Regions from separate parts of the Clostridium sp. Marseille-QA1073 genome, predicted to be linked through region 2. Evidence: predicted binding sites of a transcription regulator. Region 2 holds the regulator's gene; each other region holds the start of a gene.

Region 1 (8,005 bases), on a different contig from region 2:
CTATCAACCATAAAATCTCTTCTTGCTTTAAATTGTTTTTTCATATTTTCAACTTCACTTTGATCTCCATTTAAAGCTTCTACTGAAGCGTATTGAGATATTGAACAAGGATTTGAAGTTGTATGACTTTGAATATTAGACATAAGCTTAATTATCTCTTCGCTAGTTGCAGCGTATCCTATTCTCCAACCAGTCATAGCATATGCTTTAGAAACTCCGTTAATAACTATTGTTCTATTATACGCGTCTTCTGAGATACTTGCAATTGAAATATGTCCTTCTACTCCATATAATAATTTTTCATATATTTCATCTGATATTATTAGTAGGTCCTTTTCCTTAGCAAACTCAGCAAGTTTTACTAGCTCTTCTTTAGTATAAACAGTTCCTGTTGGATTATTAGGGCTATTTAATATAAAGGCTTTTGTTTTATTTGTTGTAGCTTTTTCTAATGCTTCAACTGTTAATTTGAAAGCGTTTTCTTCCTTAGTTTCTACGAATACAGCTTTACTATCAGCTAATTGAATAAGTTCAGGATAACTCACCCAGTAAGGTACTCCTACTAATACTTCATCTCCAGGATTTAGTATTGCTTGTAACGCGTTTGCTAAACATTGTTTAGCTCCAGTTGAAATTACTATTTGAGAAGGTTTGTAAATTAAATTATTATCTACTTTAAATTTGTTTACTATAACATCTTTAAGCTCTGCTATTCCTGAAGCAGCTGTATATCTTGTCAACCCCTCTTGTATAGCTTTTATGCCAGCCTCTTGAATGTTTTTTGGAGTATTAAAATCTGGCTCTCCTGCACCAAAGCCTATTACATCTATGCCATCTGCTTTCATTTTTTTTGCTTTAGCTGTTATTGCTAAAGTCAATGATGGAGAAATTTGCATAGCTTTATTTGATAATTTCATAGTTACTACCCCCAAAATTTTCTTAATTTTATAAGTTATCTGCATACTCCCCTTCATATTTCAATAAAATGAAGGATATACGTCATATCATCTATAATATATCATTTATTATACTCAGTGTAAATAATTTTATAAGGCATATTTTGACTATTTATCAAAATAAAGATTATATTTTAAAATTAAATTTATATATAAATATATTTTTAACATGAAAATTAAAATATTATGTAAATTAGTTTTTAATTTAAAGTTATTATATAGAATTTCTTAGTAAAAATTAAGAATGAAAAATGAAGAATTATGGTTAAAACCCTACTATCAAAGCTTTCGGAGTTTTTAGAATAAATTTTATCTTAAATTCTTCACTGTTAATTATTAATCCTTAGCTTTTAAGTGGTTAAGTCATTTGTATAGCAAATCTATTTTCAAGAGTATATTTTAAAGTTCCATATTGTATTTATATATGTAAGGTAACCGGATATTTAAATGTGGTTTAAATAAAAAAGACATGGCTTTATAATTCATGTCTTTCTTCTATGTAAATTAATTAGTTTTATCTAGGCTGAACAATTAATCTTATCGCTGTTCTTTCTTCGCCTTCAATCTCTATATCTGTAAATGCTGGAATACAAACTAAATCTACTCCACTTGGCGCTACAAACCCTCTAGCTATTGCTACTGATTTTATAGCTTGATTAAGAGCTCCTGCACCGATAGCTTGAATTTCAGCTGCACCTTTTTCTCTTAAAACACCTGCTAATGCTCCTGCTACTGAATTTGGACTTGATTTTGCTGAAACTTTTAATACCTCCATGATTAACCTCCTATAAGTAAACATTCTATTGTGATAATATATAATTCTACAATAATCAAAAAAATCCTCTTAAATTTTGAATAAAATTAAAATTTCCAAAATTTAAGAAGATTATTTTTTTCATTTTTATTTTAAATTTCTACTTTTTACTATTTTGCATACTCAATAGCACGAGTTTCTCTGATTACATTAACTTTAATTTGACCTGGATATTCAAGTTCACTCTCTATTTTCTTAACAATATCCCTAGCCACTTCAATAGCTCCTGCATCATCAATTTCTTCTGGTTTAATCATAATTCTAATTTCTCTTCCAGCCTGAATGGCATATGACTTTTCAACGCCTTCATAAGAATTTGCAATTTCTTCAAGTTTTTCTAATCTTTTAATATAAGCTTCCAATGTTTCTCTTCTCGCACCTGGCCTTGCAGCAGAAATAGCATCAGCTGCTTGAACTAATACTGCTTCTAAAGATTGAGATTCTACATCACCATGATGAGCTGCTATAGCATTTACAACTATTGGTGATTCATGATATTTTTTAGCAAGTTCTGCACCTATTAATGCGTGTGGTCCTTCAACTTCATGGTCTACAGCTTTACCAATGTCATGTAATAATCCGCATCTTTTTGCCAATGTCGGATCCATGCCAAGCTCTGATGCCATAAGTCCTGCTAAATAAGCAACCTCAACGGAATGCTTTAATACATTTTGACCATAACTTGTTCTGTACTTCAGTCTTCCTAATAATTTTAATATTTCAATATGTAGACCGTGTACACCTGTTTCAAAGGTAGCTTGTTCTCCTTCTTCCTTAATATCATTTTCAACATCTTTCTTAGCTTTTTCTACCATTTCTTCAATTCTTGCTGGATGTATTCTTCCATCTACTATAAGCTTTTCTAAAGCTATTCTTGCAACTTCTCTTCTTATTGGATCAAATCCTGAAAGAATTACTGCTTCTGGAGTATCATCAATAATTAAATCTACTCCTGTAAGAGTTTCAAGGGCTCTAATATTTCTACCCTCTCTACCTATTATTCTTCCTTTCATTTCATCATTTGGAAGAGAAACTACGTGTACAGTAGACTCTGCAACATGATCTGCAGCACATCTTTGAATAGCATATGTTATGATTTCTCTGGCTTTTTTATCAGCCTCTTCTTTAGCCTTTTGTTCAACTTCTTTAATCATAACTGCTGCTTCATGCTTAATTTCTTTTCTTACTTCGTCTAGTAAAATCTGCTTTGCTTCATCAGATGTAAGACCTGATACTCTCTCTAATTCTTCTCTTTGTTTAGTATACAAATCTTGTATACTTGATTCTAATATTTCAACTTCTTGTTGTTTTTTATTTAGATTTTCTTCTTTTTTCTCTAATACTGCACTCTTTTTATCTAAAGATTCTTCTCTTTGAATTGTTCTTCTTTCAAGCCTCTGAATTTCATTTCTTCTCTCTCTAGACTCTTTTTCAAGGTCAGTTCTCAGTCTATGAACTTCCTCTTTAGCCTCAAGTATAGCTTCTTTCTTTTTAGATTCAGCATCTTTTTTAGCTTCTTCTATAATTTTTTTAGATTCTTCTTCTGACTTTGCAATATTAGCCTGTGATATATTTTTTCTAGTATAAACAACAACAAAAATTCCAATGAAAATAACAATTAATACAATACCTATCCCTAATAACATTCTTGTATCCATTGTATGTTAACACCTCCTTTGCTCATTTTAATATCTATTTGGATTGAAAATGAAAGCTAGAAAAGGTGTCATATTTTATTCAATTGGTAGCAATTACATTATGCTAAACCAGTATTTGTATTTATTTTATATTACTTTCTATATAATGTCAAGTTGCTTGGTATGCTACAAACAGGTAAAATATATACTTTTTTATAATATTAAAATTATATCCAATTATTCATATATATATTCAAAATTATTGAAAGATAAAAGAAAAATTTCCAAATAATTGAATTTATTTGTTATGTATCTATAAATATCTCTTCATTGTTATTAACCATCTATTTCTACTATCTTTTAATATAATTATATAACATTTTTATACAAAAATATTAGCTTTAAAAAAATTATACATTGTATCAAAAATTCACTATTATTTTACCATACATTAATTTTTAATATAATATTATTATAAAAATAAAAAAACAAAAGTAGCAAGAAATACCTGCTACTTTTCATTACCTTTTTCTTCTACTAAAACTTCTTCCTTATATAAAGGTAAGTTATACTTTTCTCTTATTCTATTTTCTATTTCTAATCTTAATTCAGGATTTTCTTTGAAATAATTCTTAGCATTTTCTCTACCTTGACCTAATCTTGTATCACCATAAGAGAACCATGCACCACTCTTTTGAACTATTTCCTCCTTAACTGCTATATCTAAAACGTCTCCTTCTCTTGAGATTCCTTCGCCATACATGATATCAAATTCTGCTTGTTTAAATGGAGGTGCAACTTTATTTTTAGTTATTTTAACTCTCGTTCTATTTCCTAAAAATTCATCACCTTGTTTAATAGTATCAACTTTTCTTACATCCATTCTAACTGATGCATAAAATTTAAGTGCTCTTCCACCTGGAGTAGTCTCAGGATTTCCAAACATTACTCCAACTTTTTCTCTAAGCTGATTTATAAATATAGTAACACATTTTGATTTATTTATTGATCCTGCTAATTTTCTAAGTGCTTGTGACATAAGCCTAGCTTGAAGTCCAACGTGAGAGTCTCCCATTTCTCCTTCAATTTCTGCTTTTGGTACAAGAGCTGCAACTGAGTCTACAACTACAACATCTACTGCACCTGAACGTACTAACGCCTCTGTTATCTCAAGACCTTGCTCTCCAGTATCAGGTTGGGAAACTATTAAATTATCTATGTCAACACCTAAGGCCTTAGCATATACTGGATCTAATGCATGTTCTGCATCTATAAAAGCTGCTACACCTCCAGCTTTTTGAGCTTCTGCAACAACATGTAGTGCTACTGTTGTTTTACCAGAAGACTCTGGTCCGAATATCTCTACAATTCTTCCTCTAGGTACTCCACCTATTCCTAGTCCTATATCTAGTCCTAGACATCCTGTAGATATTGAATCTAAATTAAGTACACTGTTTTCTCCAAGCTTCATTACTGAACCTTTACCAAATTGTTTTTCTATCTGTCCCATAGCTGCTTCTAAGGCTTTTAACTTTTCACTATTCATATATCTCCCCTTAAGGGTTCACCATCCTTTCACTTGACGAACATTTGTTCTGTATATATTATACAATATATTATTTAATAGGTCAACTAAAAGAATATAATAAGAAGTTCCTACTCTACAAGCAGGAACTCCCTTTTTATAATTGCCATTTTAAATGTTTTTAATCATTTATCCATTTTAATTACATTTGCATTTTTGTAGAAATAATCTATACCAGATACTATAGTTATTATAACAGCTAACGCCATTGATATCATTGTTATTATTCTAATAATCCAAATATCATAGCTTAATGTTACCAATCCTGCTATTATTGCTACTATTTGTATTACAGTTTTAGCCTTTCCCCAGTTGCTAGCTGCAATTACTATACCTTCTGATGCAGCTAATGTTCTAAGACCAGATACAGCAAATTCTCTTGCAATTATTATCATAGCTACCCACCCTGGTATTACTTGTAACTCAACTAAAGAAACCAGTGCAGAAGTTACTAATAACTTGTCTGCTAAAGGATCCATAAACTTTCCAAAGGTCGTTACTTGATTTCTGCTTCTAGCTATGTATCCATCAAGCTTATCTGTTAATGATGCTACTACAAAGACTATGGTAGCCAAAATTGTTCCTAAAGAAGTATTTAATGCTATAAACACTAAGAATACAGGAACCAATAATATTCTTATCACTGTAAGTTTATTTGCAAGATTCATATGACACAACTCCTATTTAAACAAAATTTTATAGAATAAATATGAATATTTTTACTGTAGAACAACTCCTATTAAATCATATTCTAATGCCCTTATAATCTTTACGTCAATAAATTGACCTATCTTTATATTATTATCATTTTCAATAAAAATTTCACCATCTATTTCAGGAGCCATTTCATAACTTCTTCCAATATACATTTTATCTTCTTTATTTTCTATTAATACAGTGTATATTCTGCCCACTTTATTTTTATTTAACTCCTTAGAAATCTGTTGTTGAAGAGCCATAAGCTCATGATATCTCATTTCTTTTATTTCATCATCAATTTGTTCATCCATATCAGCTGCAGCAGTTCCCTCTTCCTGGGAGTAAGTAAATACTCCTAGTTTATCAAATTTGATTTCCTTAACAAAATCTTTAAGCTCTTCAAAGTCTTCTTCGCCTTCTCCTGGAAATCCTACTATAAGAGATGTTCTTAAAACCACGTTAGAGACCTTAGCTCTTAATTTATTTATATTGTCAGTTATAGTTTTATTTCGTCCTTTTCTTCTCATATTTTTTAATATTTTATCACTTATATGTTGTATAGGTATATCAATATATTTACAAACTTTATCATTACTTGCTATTTCATCTATTATTTCATCTGTCAATTCTTCAGCATAACAATATAATATACGAATCCATTTAATACTTTTAATTTTAGATAGCTCATTTAATAATGTGTGTAGTTTCTTTTCACCATATATATCTATACCATAACTTGTAGTATCTTGTGCAACTAAAATTAACTCTTTATAACCATTTATAGCAAGTTCTTTAGCTTCTTTTAGAATATCTTCTATAGTCCTACTTCTATACTTACCTCTTATACTAGGTATAGCACAATAAGCACATTTGTTATTACACCCTTCAGATATTCTTATATAAGCGGTAGTTCCTCCAGTTGTAACCACTCTTTTCCCAATATTAATATTAGAATCACTATAACTAGTATAGGCTATTTTTTTATTATTTTTTAATACATCTTCTATACTGTCATTTAATTTATCATAATCATTTACCCCTAATATTATATCAAGCTCAGGTATAAGTTTTAAAAGTTCACTTCCATATCTTTGAGTTAAACATCCTGTAGCTATAAGCACTTTACAATTATGTTCTTCTTTATATCTTGCCATTTCAAGTATAGTATCTATAGATTCTTGCTTAGAACTCTCAATGAATCCACAAGTATTTATTATTATAATATCTGCATTATTAGGTTCATTTATAACTTCAAATTTTTCTTTTATATTTCCTATAATAATTTCCGAGTCAATTCTATTCTTATCACAACCTAAGTTTACTACTCCAACTTTCAATTTATCCACTAGTTTTCCTCCTATATTTTTCTTTATAGTATAAGGTTATCACTCTTCATATTCTTCTTTACTTAAAAGAACTTGTCTTGGCTTACTTCCATTTCTTCCAGAAATAATACCTCTTTCCTCCATCTGTTCTATTATTCTCGCTGCTCTATTATATCCTATTTTTAATCTTCTCTGCAATAGAGAGGTAGATGCCTGTTCTGTATCTATAACTATTTTTATAGCCTCATTTAAAAGCTCATCACAATCATCACTTTTAGGCCTAGCCCCTTCTTCTATTTCTTCAATAATGTGATCTTCATATTGATGTTCTTCTACTTGATTTTTAATAAATGTTACCACTCTCTCTACTTCTTCCTCAGATACAAAGGCTCCCTGTATCCTAACAGGCTTTGCTTCTCCTACAGGATAAAATAGCATGTCTCCTTTACCAAGTAATTTTTCTGCCCCTGACGAATCAAGTATAGTTCTCGAGTCTATTTGACTTGATACAGCAAAAGAAATTCTTGAAGGTATATTTGCTTTAATAACTCCAGTAATTACATCTACAGATGGTCTTTGAGTAGCTATAACTAAATGCATACCTGCTGCTCTAGCCATCTGTGCTAATCTTCCTATATAATCCTCGACATCATTAGGGCAAACCATCATAAGATCTGCGAGCTCATCAATTATAATTACTATCCAAGGTAACTTTTCTTCAAGAATACCCTTGTTTGCCATTTCATTATAACCTTCAATATTTCTTACGTTATTATCTGCAAATATCTTATATCTTCTAGTCATCTCATTTACCGCCCAACTTAATGCACTAGCTGCTTTTTTAGGATCGGTTACTACAGGGATTAATAAATGTGGTATTCCATTGTAAATATTAAGCTCAACAACTTTAGGATCTATAAGTAATAATTTAACCTCATCTGGAGAATACTTATATAGTAAACTCATGAGTAAGGTATTTATACACACAC
Region 2 (8,005 bases):
TTTAAGAAAAATAATTCCAGGAGGTGCTGATGAATCCTATGGAATTGAAGTTGCAAAATTAGCGGGTATACCAAATAAAGTTATTGATAGAGCAAGAGAAATACTCTCTCATCTTGAAGATAATAACAATAATAAAGATATAACTACTATTTATACTGAAAATAACGCTGCAATTGTAGAGGAGAAAGACTTACAAAAGGAAATTACTAATAATGAAGTAGCTATAGATAAAGTAAATGTAGAAAAAGTAGTTAAAAAAGAAAATAAAGTTGAGGTATTAGAAGAAATACAGCTTGGATTCGAGGATATTCAAAGCATGAATTTAATGAAAGAAATCAAAAATATTGATATTTTGAATATGACTCCAATGGAAGGATTTAATAAACTATATGAACTAATTAAGAAAGCAAAATCACTATAAAAATACCTTTTCTTATTAGGAGGTGATTTTTTGAAAAGAATTAATATTTTAGATTTTGAAACTTCAAATAAAATTGCGGCAGGTGAGGTTGTAGAAAGAGCAAGTTCTGTTGTAAAGGAACTTGTTGAAAATAGTGTTGATGCTAATTCAAAAAATATCATTATTGAAATAGAAGATAGTGGAAATAAATTGATTAAAATCAGTGATGATGGAGATGGTATTCATCCTGAAGATATAGAAAAAGCCTTTATGCCACATGCCACGAGTAAAATTAGAGGTATAGAAGATATATATAATATTAATAGTTTTGGCTTTAGGGGGGAGGCTCTTTCCAGCATAGCAGCTATATCAAAAGTTACATTAAAAAGTAAAACTAAGGATGAACCCTTTGGAAAGGAAATATATGTTGAGGGAGGCAAAGTAGTTCATATTATGGATACAGCTTGTAATGATGGAACTACTATAGAGGTAAGAGATTTATTCTTCAATGTGCCTGCTCGTCAAAAGTTTTTAAAATCAGCTCAAAGGGAGGCTTCATTAATTTCTGATTTAGTGCTGAGACTAGCCTTAGGAAACCATGATATATCCTTTAAACTAATTAACAAAGGTAAGGTAACTATAAATACTTATGGTACAGAAGATATAGTAGAGACCATTAGAGTATTATATGGAAAAGAAGTAAAGGAAAATATAATTCCTTTTGAAAAGCATAATGATATAGTTTCTGTTCATGGTTTTATAGGAAATGCTGAGATAAGTAGAGGAAGTAGAAATAGGCAATCTATATTTGTAAATAAGAGACTTATAAAAAATAGTACAATAACTGCAGCAGTAGAGAATGCCTTTAAATCTTTCTTAACAATAAATAAATTTCCTTTCTTTGTATTATTCTTAGATATTTTTCCTGAATTCATTGATCCTAATGTCCATCCTACTAAAGCAGAGATTAAATTCTTTGATGATAGATCTATATTTAAGCTAGTATTTGATGGAGTTCATAGTGCATTAAGGGAATATATGCAGTATTCTTTTAGTATTGAAGAAGATGTTTTAGTTGTAAAGGAAGAGGAAAATGTAGATAATAATTATATACAGCCTAAATATGAACAAGAAGCCTTTAATGACAGTATTTTTGAAAGAAAAATATCAAATAAGGATATTGAATTTCAATCCATACCTATAGATTTAAAACCATTAAAAAATGTAGATTTAATAAATAACTTTGAAAGAAAAGAAGAAGTAGTAAAAAAAGCTGAAGAAAAATTTGAAAATGAAACTATAAGTACTAAAACTTTAAAAACAAATAATATAGAAAAAAGCTCTATAGAAAACTTAAACTTACAACCTAAGTTTGGACATATAAATATTATTGGACAGTTTAATAATACTTATATAATAGGTGAGAGTAATAATGAGTTAATATTAATTGATCAGCATGCTGCTCATGAAAAATATCTTTTCGAAAAATATAGGAAATCAATAAAAAATTTAGAAGTAGTTTCTCAAATTTTATTAACTCCAATAGTTATTGAACTAACTTATGAGGATTTTCCTTATTATAGTGAAAATGTAGAGGCTTTTGAAAATGCTGGGTTCAAAATTGAAGATTTTGGCGATAATACTATAAGTATAAGAGAAGTACCTATGTTTTTAGGTAAGCCTGATGTAAAATCTCTATTTTACGAAATATTAGATAATTTAAAAAAACTAGGCAGTGGAGAAACTACAGAAGTTAAGTATAATAAAATAGCCTCTCTTGCCTGTAGAGCAGCAGTAAAAGCTAATGATAAGTTATCAATAATGGAGATGGAGAAGTTAATGGAAGATTTGCGTTATATTGAAGAACCATTTACTTGTCCTCATGGGAGACCTACTATGATTAAAATAACATTAAATGAACTAGAAAAAAGATTTAAAAGAATACAATAGAGTTTAGGTGAGATTTTATGAAGGATTTGTTTATTCTTGCAGGACCAACTGCAGTGGGAAAAACTGAAATATCCATTAAGCTGGCAAAAAAACTAAATGGTGAGATAATTTCTTGTGATTCAATGCAAATATATAAAGAAATGGATATTGGATCTGCTAAGATAACTAAAGAGGAAATGAAGGGAATAGAGCATTATTTAGTGGATATTATTAATCCAAGTGAAGAATTTAGTGTAGCTCAATTTAAAGAATACGCTGAGGAAGCTATCCACAAAATTTATGATAAAAGTAAGCTACCTATGGTGGTAGGAGGTACAGGACTTTATATTAACTCCCTTATTTACAATTATAGTTTTGGTGATACCAGTAAGGATGAAAAGTATAGAGAGTATTTAAGCAGTCTAGCAGAGCAAAATGGCAAGGATTATGTTCATAATATGCTTAAAGAAATAGATGAAGATAGTTTTCAAAAGCTTTATCCCAATGATTTAAAACGAGTGATTAGAGCATTAGAAATATATAAGACTACAGGTAAGACTATGAGTGAGTATTTAGCTGAACAAAATATTTATGATATACCTTATAATGTATATTACTATGTGTTAACAATGAATAGAGAAAAGCTTTATGAACGAATTAACAAAAGAGTAGATATAATGATGGAAAAAGGACTATTGGAAGAAGTAATTGCATTAAAAAATAAAGGGTATACTGAAGATATGCAATCTATGAAAGGAATAGGGTATAAAGAACTACTATATCACTTAAAAGGTGAGATATCTTTAGAAAAATCTATTGATATGATTAAACAATTTAGTAGAAATTATGCTAAGAGACAGCTTACATGGTTTAGAAAAGATCCTAGAGTAGTTTGGGTAGACAAAGATACGTTTAATGATGATGATGAAGTTACTAAATTTATCGAAGAAGATTTTAAAAGAAAAATATTAATGAATAATTAAAACTAAATAATTTTCCAAATAAAAGGATTTTATAATTATTCATAGAATAAGTTAATTAATATTTACGGAGGTGTTTTTAATGAGTAAATCTACAAATAATTTACAAGATATATTTTTGAATGGTGCTAGAAAAAACAAAGTACCAGTTACAATACATTTAACAAATGGATTTCAAATAAAGGGTAATGTTACTGGTTTTGATAGCTTTACAGTTATTTTATATTCTGATGGAAAACAAATGTTAATTTATAAACACGCTATATCAACAATTACTCCTCTAAAACCAATTTTATTCAACAATTCAAATGAAAATTCCAATGAAGATTAAATACATAAAATATACTTAGATTAAAAAATCTAGGTATATTTTATTTTAGGCGTATAAAAAATAATTAACCAAGATATTGTATATTTAACGTTATAATAACTATTTTTGAATATGAGCTAATTTATAAAACTCTTATTTAAACAAGTTATTGAGATTTGATTATTATTATTTACTATGTTAGTATTATGAAGGTAGTTTTTGTATAAGGAGATATAAATTATGATAGATATAACTAAAGAGTTTCTAATGAAAAAATATAATATAAATTCTACGCTCTTAGAGCTTTATGAAAATGCATTAGAAGATGTAAAACCACAATTTGAAAAATTAGATGAAATAAGAGAATATAATCAGCTCAAAGTTTTAAATGCACTTCAAGAGGAAAGAATAAGTGATATGCATTTTACTAATTCTTCTGGGTATGGATATGGAGATATAGGAAGAGAGGCATTAGATAAAGTTTATGCTAAAGTATTTAATACTGAAGCTGCTTTAGTTAGACCTCATTTTGTTAATGGTACCCATGCTATTGGTGCAGCCTTATTTGGAAATTTGAGACCTGGTGATACAATGGTTAGTGTTTGTGGAGCACCTTATGACACTCTTCATAGCATAATTGGAATTAGTAAAGAAGAAAATATAGGTTCATTAAAAGAGTATGGTGTAAATTATAAACAAATAGATTTAGGGGAAAATAAAAAAGTTGATATAGAAGCTATGAAATCTATATTAAGAGAAGATAACACTGTAAAATTAGTACATATTCAAAGATCTACAGGTTATGGCTGGAGAAATTCTTTATTAGTAGAAGATATAAGACCGATAATTAAAGCAGTTAAGGAAATAAATAAAGATATAATATGTTTTGTGGATAATTGTTATGGTGAATTTATACAAATCATCGAACCTACAGACGTAGGTGCAGACTTAGTAGCAGGTTCACTCATTAAAAATATTGGTGGAGGTATAGCTCCAACTGGAGGATATATAGCTGGGAAAGAAGAGTACGTAAATCAAGCAGCATATAGGTTAACTATACCAGGAATAGGTGGAGAATGTGGTTCTACTTTTGGAGTTATGAGAACACTATTTCAAGGATTATTTTTAGCCCCTCATATTGCTATTGAAGCTGTTAAAGGAGCAATATTTTGTGCTAGAATTATGGAATTAGCAGGTTTTGAGGTTCTTCCAAAGTATAATGATGAAAGAAGCGATATAATTCAGGCAATTAAGTTTAATGATAAAGAAAAATTAATAAAATTCTGCAAAGGAATTCAAGCAGGTTCACCAATAGATTCTTTTGTAGAGTGTGAGCCGTGGGATATGCCGGGATATAGTGATCAAGTTATAATGGCAGCAGGTGCCTTTATTCAAGGTTCTTCAATAGAATTATCTGCTGATGCTCCAATTAGAGATCCATTTATAGCATATCTTCAAGGTGGATTGACTTTTGACCACGCCAAAACAGGAATATTGATTGCATTAGGAAAAATATTTGCGTAATAAAGCGTGACATTTTGTCACGCTTTATTAATATTTTCTATATAGCCCTGCAAGTTTTCCAAGAATAGTGCAGTCTTTTACTAAAATTGGATTCATTGAAGCATTTTCTGGTTGAAGTCTTATATAGCCATCTTCTTTATAAAAAGTTTTAATTGTAGCCTCATTTTCGATAAGAGCTACTACAATTTCGCCATTATTAGCTACAGAAGTTTTTTCTATAATTGCTAAATCACCATCAAATATTCCAGCTTCAATCATGCTTTCTCCAGAAACTTTTAATATAAAAAGGTCATTTCTATTTTTTATAAAATTTATTGGTATAGAAAATGTATCTTCAATACTTTCATGAGCAAGTATAGGCTCCCCAGCAGTTATTTTACCTACTATAGGAATATCTATTAACTCTTTTTTTATTGGAGAGTCTAATAAAAGCTCTATTGCTCTAGGTTTGGTAGGATCACGTCTTATAAGTCCTTTTTTTTCAAGACGAGATAGATGACCATGAACCGTAGAGGTTGATTTTAAATTTACTGCTTCACATATTTCTCTAACAGAAGGCGGATAACCTTTTGTGGATATTTGTTCTTTTAAAAATTCATATATTTCAATTTGTTTATTATTCTTAATATCAGCCATAGAACCACCTCATTTCTTAGAGAAATTATATCATAAGAGATTTTAAATATCAAACTTATGTTCTATAGAGGACATGTAATTACAGTGCGACTATAATAAATAAATAAATTTTAATAATACTAATTATAAAGTTGAAATTAAAAATTATTTCAATTTAACATTTTTTCCTGTATACTTATGTAGTTTACAAAGTCAGGCATCTTCAAAAAATAATAGACCAGTATATTAGCCTATTTTCCATCATACTACGTCGTCAGAACCCGCCCATAGCGCCGCTATGAGCAGAACCTAACGCCTTGTCTGATTGAAGCATATTCAAAAAATAACTAGTCAGTATGCTTATCTGTTTTGTATCATACTGCGTTGTCAGAACTTCATGATAGTTAAGCTATGATGAAAACCTGTCTTCTTGTCGGATGCAAAATATATGACCCATCTTTAACTAGCTATTTTATTTCATATGCTTAAAATATACTAACATCTTTGATCTATTATTTTCTTTCAGATGCCTTATAGAAAAGCTTAAGGAGAGAGAAAGATGATAAATAGTTTTAGTGATTTAAATATAAGTGAAAATATAATTAAGAGTTTAGAGGCACAAGAAATAAAGATACCAACGAAAATACAACAGAAATCTATACCATACATATCTGACAATAAAGACGTAGTTGCACAGTCAGAAACTGGTAGTGGAAAAACTTTAGCTTATCTGCTACCTCTTTTTCAAAAAGTCGATACTTCAAAAAGAGAGAATCAAGCTATAATATTAACTCCTACCCACGAGCTAGCAGTGCAAGTACATAAAGTAGTAGATACTTTGTCTAAAAATAGCAATCACAATATAACTTCTTCAGTTATAATTGGAAATGTAAATATTAAGCGCCAGGCAGAAAAGTTAAAAGAAAAACCTCATATAATTGTTGGGTCTGCTGGAAGAATATTAGAATTAATAAAAATGAAGAAGATTTCTGGTCACACAATAAAAACTATAATTATAGATGAATGCGATAAACTATTAGATATAAACAACATAGAAAATATAAAAGCTGTAATAAAGACTACTTTAAGAGAAAGACAAATTTTATGTTTTTCAGCAACTTTAACAGAAGAGGTTATTAATTTTTCAAAGGAAATGATGAAAGAACCAATTATTATAAAAAGCGAAGCTGAAAATATCGTAAATAAAAATATTGATCATATATATTTTGTTTGCGATAGAAGAGATAAAATCATTATGGTAAGAAAACTGGTAGCAGCTTTAAATCCTAGAAAAGCAATAGTATTTATCAATAAAAGTGATGAGATTGAAATAATGGCAGAGAAGCTTAGATATCATAAACTAAAAGCTGAATCAATTCATGGTACATCTTTTAAAAGTGATAGAAAAAAAGCTATGGATGCTTTTATTAATGGTAAGTCTAATATATTAGTTTCTTCTGATTTGGCTTCTCGAGGACTTGATATTAAAGGTGTCACCCATGTTATAAACTTAGATTTACCGGAGAATCCAATGGATTATATACATAGGGTAGGAAGATGTGGAAGAGGCAATGAAAGAGGCGTAGCTATATCAATAGTAACAGAAAGAGAAGAAAGTATCATTTCTCAATACAAAAAGAAATTTAAAATTAATATTGATTTAAAAGATATATATTATGGTAAAATTATTAATCCTAAAGAAAAGCAGTCTATAAAGAAAGATAAAGATATAACGTCTAAGCCAAAAACTAAATTTAAGAATAATAAAAATAGTAAAGAAAAAACATATAAAGAATCAAAAAACAAGAAAACTTCTGAGAAAAAATTTAAATAATAATATATACTGAAATTTATTAGGTTAAAGTCCTATTATATGATATAATAGGACTTGCGTTTTATAAAGGTTATTTATACATAAATCAAAGAAAGTAAAAAAATTAATTATTTTAAATAAATTTATAATTATCAATGTAATAAAAAGAATAATAAAGTTGGAGGTAATAACATATGATACAAGCAACTAATGTTAGCTTAAGATACGGTGCACGTAAGCTGTTTGAAGATGTTAATATAAAATTTACTGAAGGAAATTGTTATGGAGTTATAGGTGCTAATGGTGCAGGTAAATCTACATTTTTGAAAATATTATCTGGAGAACTAGAAGCTAATACAGGAGAAGTTTCAATAACCCCAGGACAAAGACTAGCAGTATTAAAGCAGGACCACTTTGCTTATGATGAAGTAGAA
Region 3 (8,005 bases), on a different contig from region 2:
CAACTACTCCATTTGAAACTAAAGTTGAAGAGGATCCAACTTTAGAAGAAGGAACAGAAGTTATTCAGCAATATGGTATGGAAGGATATAAGGTTAAGGCTTATAGAGTAATTTATCAGAATGATGTAGAGGTTTCAAGAGAGCTTATGAATAATGATACTTATGAGCCAACTCCTCAAATAGTTAAAAAAGGTACTAAAAAGGCAGAAGCTGCTAAACCTTCAAAACCAGATGAAAATAAAGAAAAAGACAAAGAAAAAGAAAAAGATAAAAATAAGCCTAATGAAAGTAACAATGCACAATCAAATAATAATCAATAATTTAATAACAATTAATGAACAATAATGCAAGAAACTAAGATCTATGATCTTAGTTTCTTTTTTACAATATTGTAATTACAGTTTATAATAAAAGTATTATTTTATGAATTTTAAATTTTAGTTTAGAAATAGAGTAATATATTAAAACTTTTAGACTGGTTATAAATAGATACTCTTTTTTAATATACTATAATACGATAATTAAAAGTATTTTATGGGAGGGATGAACATGGCAAAATATGTTATGGCATTGGATCAAGGAACAACAAGCTCAAGATGTATTATTTTTAATGAAAAAGGGACTATAGCAAGTGTGGCACAAAAAGAATTTACTCAAATTTATCCTAAGGGAGGATGGGTAGAACATGACCCTATAGAAATCTGGTCTACTCAATTGGGTGTTGCAACAGAAGCTATGGCAAAACTAGGGATAACTGCTACAGATATTTCTGCTATTGGAATTACTAATCAAAGAGAAACTACAGTAGTTTGGAATAAACATACTGGACAACCTGTTTATAATGCTATAGTTTGGCAGTGTAGAAGGACGGCAGAAATTTGTGATGAGCTTAGGGAAAAAGGCTTAGACAAGATGTTCACAGAAAAAACAGGTCTTATTTTAGATGCCTATTTTTCAGGAACAAAAATTAAATGGATACTAGATAATGTAGAAGGAGCAAGAGAAGAAGCAGAAAAAGGTAATCTTTTATTTGGTACTATAGATACTTGGCTTATATGGAATTTAACTAAGGGAAAAGTTCATGTTACGGATTATACTAATGCATCTAGAACTCTTATATTCAATATTCATGAACTAAAATGGGATGAAGAAATTTTAAGTATTTTAAATATACCAAAATCAATGCTGCCAGAAGTTAAGCCTTCTAGCTATGTTTATGGTTATACTGATCATTCACTATTAGGAGCTAAAACTCCTATAGCAGGAGTTGCGGGAGATCAGCAAGCTGCCTTATTTGGCCAATGTTGTCACCAACCAGGAACTGCAAAGAACACCTACGGAACAGGTTGTTTTATGCTTATGAATACGGGAGAAAAGGCTGTTAATTCTAAGAAAGGACTTTTAACTACTATAGCTTGGGGCGTAGATGGTAAGATAGAATATGCTTTAGAAGGAAGTATATTTATAGCAGGAGCAGCTATTCAATGGCTAAGAGATGAGCTAAGAATGATAAAAAAAGCGGAAGATTCTGAAGAGTATGCTACAGCAGTAGAGGATACTAATGGAGTTTATATGGTACCAGCATTTGTAGGGCTTGGAGCTCCTTATTGGGACCAATATGCTAGAGGAACCATTGTGGGACTTACTAGAGGAGCAAAAAAAGAACATATAATAAGAGCTACTTTAGAATCTCTAGCTTATCAGACTTATGATGTATTAAAAGCAATGGAAGAGGATTCAGGAATAACATTAAAGGCATTAAAAGTAGATGGAGGAGCTTGTGCAAATAATTTCCTAATGCAATTCCAAGCGGATATATTAGGAGTACAAGTTGATAGACCAGAAGTAATAGAAACTACTGCTTTAGGAGCTGCTTATTTAGCTGGTTTGGCAGTAGGTTATTGGAAGAATAAAGAAGAAATTTGTGAAAATTGGGCTATTTCAAAGGGATTTGAGCCTAATATGGAAGATGAAAAACGAGAAAAACTCTTAGAAGGTTGGCATGAAGCAGTTAATAGATCATTGGTACGATAAAAGAAGATATCTAATTTAAGGAGGATATATTATGTCAATTTATTTAGCAGAATTATTGGGAACAATGCTTTTAATCCTTCTAGGAGATGGAGTAGTTGCAAATGTATGTTTAGATAAATCTAAAGCTAATGGTTCAGGCTGGATAGTAATAGCTACTGGATGGGCTTTAGCAGTAACAATTCCAGTGTTTATATTTGGACCTATATCAGGAGCGCATTTTAATCCAGCAGTAACTTTAGGTTTAGCTGCAATAGGAAAATTTCCTTGGGCAGATGTTCCTCTATTTATCTTATGTCAAATGTTAGGAGCTTTCCTTGGGGCATGTTTAGTTTATATTTATTATAAAAATCATTTTGATGCTACTGATGATAAAGATACTAAGAGAGGCGTATTTTGTACTGCTCCAGCAATAAAAGATACAGTAAATAATTTTATTTGTGAATTTATAGGGACTTTCGTTCTTGTATTTGCTATATTGGGAATTGCAAATACAAAGATGGTAGATGGGATCTCACCATTAGTAGTAGGATTGATAATCTGGGTAATAGGAATAACTTTAGGGGGAACTACTGGTTATGCTATAAATCCTGCTAGGGATTTAGGACCCAGAATAGCTCATGCAATTTTACCAATTAAGGGTAAAGGAGATTCAGATTGGGGATATGCTTGGATACCAATTGTAGCACCAATACTAGGAGGAATTGCAGCAGCATTGGTATTCAACGGAATTTTTTAATTTAAGATACAAAGGAGTTAGAGAAGTTCTAACTCCTTTATATTTTAAACTTTTTGTATGAAAAAGTTTTTAGAACTTATTAATTATTTAATAGTTTTGAAGAGTTTATTAAATTTTTAATATCTTTAGTAAAATTAATTACCATAATTGGAATTTTAGCTTTACATAGAACGTACGTTCTTATATAATTAAAATTATATGAATATTGAGAGAGGTATTAAAGATGGAGAGTTATAATAAGTGTATTTTTCATATAGATGTTAATTCTGCATATTTATCATGGACAGCAGTTTATAGACTTCAAAGAGGGGATAAAATAGATTTAAGAAAAATACCATCAGTGATAGGTGGAGATGAAAAATCACGCCATGGTATAGTATTAGCGAAATCTATACCTGCAAAGAAATATAATATTATAACTGGAGAAAGTTTATATTCTGCTTTCCAGAAATGCCCTAATTTAAAGGTAGTTCATGGAGATTTTGAATTATATAATAAATGTAGCAAGGCTATGATAGAGATACTTTTAGAGTACAGTCCGCTATTGGAACAATATTCTATAGATGAATGTTTTTTAGAAGTTACTAATAAGAAATATACTAGAGAAGACTATATAAAACTAGCATATCAAATTAAAGATAGAATAAAAGAAAAATTGGGATTTACGGTGAATATAGGCATATCTTCTAACAAACTTTTAGCAAAGATGGCATCAGATTTAAAAAAGCCTGATAGGGTTCATACTCTTTTTAAAGAAGAGATAGAAAGTAAAATGTGGAATTTACCTATAGAAAATTTATTTATGGTAGGAAAGGCAACACTACCAAAATTAAAAAAAATTAATATAAACACTATAGGTGATTTAGCAAAATATGATATAGAAAAATTAAAATATTTCTTTAAAAGTTATGGCAACATGATTCATAATTATGCTAATGGAATTGATTTTTCGGTAATTGATGCTAATAAAAAATATAAAAATAAAAATATGGGAAACTCCACTACTATTCCTTTTGATGTAGAAGATAGAGAAACCGCTCATAGAGTTTTATTATCACTATGTGAAACTTTAGGTATGCGATTAAGAAAAAGTAACAATTATTGTAATGTGATTTCTATATCCATAAGAAACAGTGAATTTATAAATTACTCAAAACAGAAAAAAATTATAAACCCTATTAATAGCACTAATGAAATTTACAAGATAAGTTGTAAGCTTTTTGATGAACTTTGGCATGGTGAATCTATTAGACTTTTAGCAGTGAACACTTCGATAGTTAGTGAAAACTTTGGTGTACAACTTTCCTTATTTGATAAAAAAGAGGATGAAAAATATATTGTATTAGAGAAAACTATAGATAGTATAAGAGATAAATATGGAAATAAGTCAATAATGAAGTCATCTTTTTTACATTCTGGTATTAAATCTATAAGTGGAGGAACAGAGGAAGAACTATTTAAGGCATCTTCAAAAAATAATTTATAAGGAGTGTTTTAGATGAAGGTGGTAGCACAACCTATTGATATGGTTGCATGGTTTGATAGTGACGGCGAAATACATCCTGTAAAATTTAGAATTGTCCATGAAACTACAGAAGTAGTAAAAATAAATAAAGTTATATGCAGAGAAAAAGAGAAACTAGCAGGAAATTTAATGATGATATTTAGATGCCAAAGTATTATTAATAATAAGGAAAAGATTTATGAAATTAAATATGAGCTAAACAGTTGTAAGTGGATATTATTTAAAATATAATTACATAACTGTAAATAATAAGTTGATAGAGAAAAGAATATATTTATATAAATTTTTTATTTTATAGTAGATTACTATTATTATGAAATAAAAGAGATGATATGGATATTATTTTAACTGCAGGTTTAAGTAGGGTGTGCTTTGGGTAGTATGCCCTTAATTTATAGTTATATCATATTATTTATATGTTATGAATAATTATCAGATAAGTTTGCATAATATTACAGTTGTTTTAATAATAAAATTCATCAAATGTAACAACTTCATAAACTTTTGCAGATTAATTCATAGAAACATAAAAAATAAATTAAAGAATAAGGGTTGGTTGTTGGTAATTTATGTATTACCATTATATAAAGAGATTGAATATTTTGGAAAATAAGGAGGAAGATATGATTAATTTAAAGGAAAAGCCTCAAACAACATCAAGGGTATTACGATTTATTATTCCTTCATTAATAGGTGTAGTATTATTTATGATACCAATTCCTTTTAATGGCGAGATAACAATTTCAGTTGCACTACTATCTAATTCGATAATTAATATCTTAGAAGAAAGTTTACCAGCAATTACAGCCACAATAATATGTATAAGCACTATATGTACCATAATTACTAAAATAGTAAAGCCTAGATTTGTAATAGAGAATAAATATTTAAACTCGTTATTTAATATAACTCCGTTGTGGTTATGTGCAAGAGTCATTGGTATGATATTTGTAATCTTAGCATTATTTCAAGTAGGACCTGAATGGATATGGTCAGATGCTACAGGAGGAATGCTTTTAACAAGTTTATTACCAGTTTTATTTGCAGTTTTTCTTTTTGCAGGTATACTTTTGCCACTGCTTTTAAACTTTGGATTATTAGAGTTCTTTGGAGTATTATTAACTAAAGTTATGAGACCTGTATTTAAATTACCAGGTAGGTCTTCAATAGATTGTATCACTTCTTGGCTTGGCGATGGAACAATAGGAGTTTTATTAACAAGTAAACAATATGAAGAGGGATATTATACAAAACGTGAAGCAGCAGTAATAGGTACTACCTTCTCAGCAGTTTCAATTACCTTTAGCCTTGTTGTACTTCAAACAGTACAGCTAGAGCAATATTTTGTTCCATATTATTTAACAATTTGCTTAGCTGGAGTTATTGCAGCAATTATATCTCCAAGAATACCACCTCTATCAAGAAAAGAGGATACCTATTATGTTGAACCTAAAGATGCTGGAGAAGTAATTCCAGAGGGGTTTACTAGAACAAAGTGGGGATTTCATCAAGCTCTTGAAAGAGCAGAAAAGAATACAAGTATTAAAGAGTTCTTATTAGAAGGTATAAAAAATGTTTTAGATATGTGGCTAGGAGTTATTCCAATTGTTATGGCAATTGGAACATTGGCATTAATTGTAGCTGAGTTCACACCTGTATTTAAATTTTTAGGAATGCCATTTTATCCATTACTTAAATTATTACAAGTTCCTGAAGCATTGGTAGCTTCCCAAACCTTTATAGTCGGCTTTGCAGATATGTTTTTACCATCAATTATAGGAAGTACCATTGAAAGTGAGCTAACCAGATTTGTTATAGCTGCTGTTTCTGTAACTCAGCTTATATATATGTCAGAGGTTGGAGGACTATTAATAGGTTCAAAAATTCCAGTTTCAATGAAAGATTTATTTATAATATTTATTGAACGTACTTTAATAACTTTGCCTATAGTGGTTTTAGTAGCACATATAATTTTCTAGAAGTTATTATACCTTATATAAAGAATTAAGAAATAATTAGTAAGGATGTAAGATTATTTTTTTATACTTTCCTGTTAGACTTCATTGATAGTACAACTATTAGTGGGGTCTATTTATTTATTATTAGTTATTTTATATTTCAAAGATTTAAAATACTTAAGTGCAGAATTTATTTTTTAATATTAAAAAATAAAATAAAACTATAGTTATAGTATTTGAAAAACTTTATAAATTTTAAAATAACTATTGACTTTAGAAATAACTGTGATATATTAACTATAATATTTATAGACTAAGTAAAAATATTAGTAGCTCATATAAGTTTAATGATAGGGATTAAATGTTTCTACTTGGTAACCTTAAATTACCAGACTATGGGTTTTAATAAAATTGAAATTATAGATATAATATTTATAATTTCAATTTGTTTTATAATTTTTAAATTTAGAGATTATAAAAATAACCCCTATGAAAATAAGGGGTTATTTTTTGTTAAAGGAGAATGATATATGAAATTATTAAAAGATAAAATTTTATCTGCAGGAAATCTTATTGGAAAAGATGTAATAAAGGTTGACAATTTTTTAAACCATCAAATCGATATAGAATTATTTAATGAAATGGGAAAAGAATTTCAAAAAAGATTTAAAAATAAAGAAATAAATAAAATACTAACTGTAGAGGCATCAGGAATAGGAATAGCCTGCATAGTAGCACAATATTTTAATAATTGTCCTGTAGTTTTTGCAAAAAAACATGAAGCTGTGAATATGGATATGGATACATATGAAAGTGAAGTTTATTCTTTCACAAAGAAAAAATCATATAAGGTAAGAGTTACTAAGAAATTTATAAACGAAGGAGATAAAATTTTAATAATAGATGATTTTTTAGCTAATGGACAAGCAGTTTTAGGACTTGTTAATATAGTAAAACAAGGAAAGGGAGAAGTAGCTGGTGTTGGTATTGCTATTGAGAAATCATTTCAAGAAGGAAGAAAAAAGGTAGAAAATCTTGGAATACAGGTAGAATCATTAGCAAGAATAAAAGGTTTTGAAAACAATACAATAATATTTTATGAATAATAAAAGGAAGCTATGAGTGACTTAGATGGAAGTCATCATAGCTTTTAATTATAAGGAGAATTTTTATAGGTATGCACTTACATTACTATTATATTAATACATGACAAAATGTGTTACACTATATCATCAGTTATGTCCAATTTACAATGGAAAATCCATAATTATAGTTAAATTAAATAGCTTTAATAAAATATTAAAAATATCAAAAGGATTTTAATTAGTTATCTTATTTAATACACTTAAAATAATAAAATAAAAAAATAGAGGGAAATACTAATAGAAGACTATTTTAAATAAGGAGAGAATAATTATGAATAGAGATTTTTTTATAAATTTTGAAAAGCATCTATTAGAAGATGAAAAACCATCTAGTTACTTTAATGATTTAGTTAATAATAATTTATTTCCTAAAGAGTATCCTTTTAATATGTTAAGTGATTTGATACATACAGAACAATCTAAAGAACATCATCCTGAAGGAACAGTGTGGAATCATACTATGCTTGTTATAGATGAAGCTGCAAAAAGAAGAAATAAAAGTGAAGATAAAAGGGTATTTATGTGGGCTGCACTACTTCATGATATAGGAAAAGCTCCTACTACTAAAATAAGAAAAGGAAGAATCACATCCTACGATCATGATAAG

What was found. The regulator LexA, encoded in region 2, represses DNA repair genes until DNA is damaged. The targets are predictions, from matches to a motif close to CNAACANNTGTTNG.
Region 1: a site for LexA is predicted at 4,991-5,004, ahead of recA (recombinase RecA). Genes of this name have one in related genera too.
Region 3: a site for LexA is predicted at 2,938-2,951, ahead of ACY1IQ_RS11250 (Y-family DNA polymerase). Genes of this name have one in related genera too.

Annotation. Positions count from the first base shown of each region.
Region 1 is NZ_JBSVQM010000003.1:137,104-145,108, forward strand. Features, by position in the region: gene ACY1IQ_RS03895 (pyridoxal phosphate-dependent aminotransferase) at 1-917, opposite strand, end outside; gene ACY1IQ_RS03900 (stage V sporulation protein S) at 1,471-1,731, opposite strand; gene rny (ribonuclease Y) at 1,881-3,428, opposite strand; gene recA (recombinase RecA) at 3,919-4,953, opposite strand; gene pgsA (CDP-diacylglycerol--glycerol-3-phosphate 3-phosphatidyltransferase) at 5,118-5,660, opposite strand; gene rimO (30S ribosomal protein S12 methylthiotransferase RimO) at 5,712-7,037, opposite strand; gene ACY1IQ_RS03925 (FtsK/SpoIIIE family DNA translocase) at 7,077-8,005, opposite strand, start outside.
Region 2 is NZ_JBSVQM010000006.1:80,339-88,343, reverse strand. Features, by position in the region: gene mutS (DNA mismatch repair protein MutS) at 1-421, shown strand, start outside; gene mutL (DNA mismatch repair endonuclease MutL) at 452-2,350, shown strand; gene miaA (tRNA (adenosine(37)-N6)-dimethylallyltransferase MiaA) at 2,368-3,312, shown strand; gene hfq (RNA chaperone Hfq) at 3,392-3,640, shown strand; gene ACY1IQ_RS07260 (methionine gamma-lyase family protein) at 3,860-5,143, shown strand; gene lexA (transcriptional repressor LexA) at 5,171-5,779, opposite strand; gene ACY1IQ_RS07250 (DEAD/DEAH box helicase) at 6,318-7,592, shown strand; gene ACY1IQ_RS07245 (ABC-F family ATP-binding cassette domain-containing protein) at 7,766-8,005, shown strand, end outside.
Region 3 is NZ_JBSVQM010000010.1:130,063-138,067, reverse strand. Features, by position in the region: gene ACY1IQ_RS11265 (VanW family protein) at 1-320, shown strand, start outside; gene glpK (glycerol kinase GlpK) at 550-2,034, shown strand; gene ACY1IQ_RS11255 (MIP/aquaporin family protein) at 2,066-2,770, shown strand; gene ACY1IQ_RS11250 (Y-family DNA polymerase) at 2,994-4,256, shown strand; gene ACY1IQ_RS11245 (hypothetical protein) at 4,269-4,526, shown strand; gene ACY1IQ_RS11240 (YjiH family protein) at 4,919-6,274, shown strand; purine riboswitch at 6,568-6,669, shown strand; gene ACY1IQ_RS11235 (xanthine phosphoribosyltransferase) at 6,784-7,359, shown strand; gene ACY1IQ_RS11230 (HDIG domain-containing metalloprotein) at 7,670-8,005, shown strand, end outside.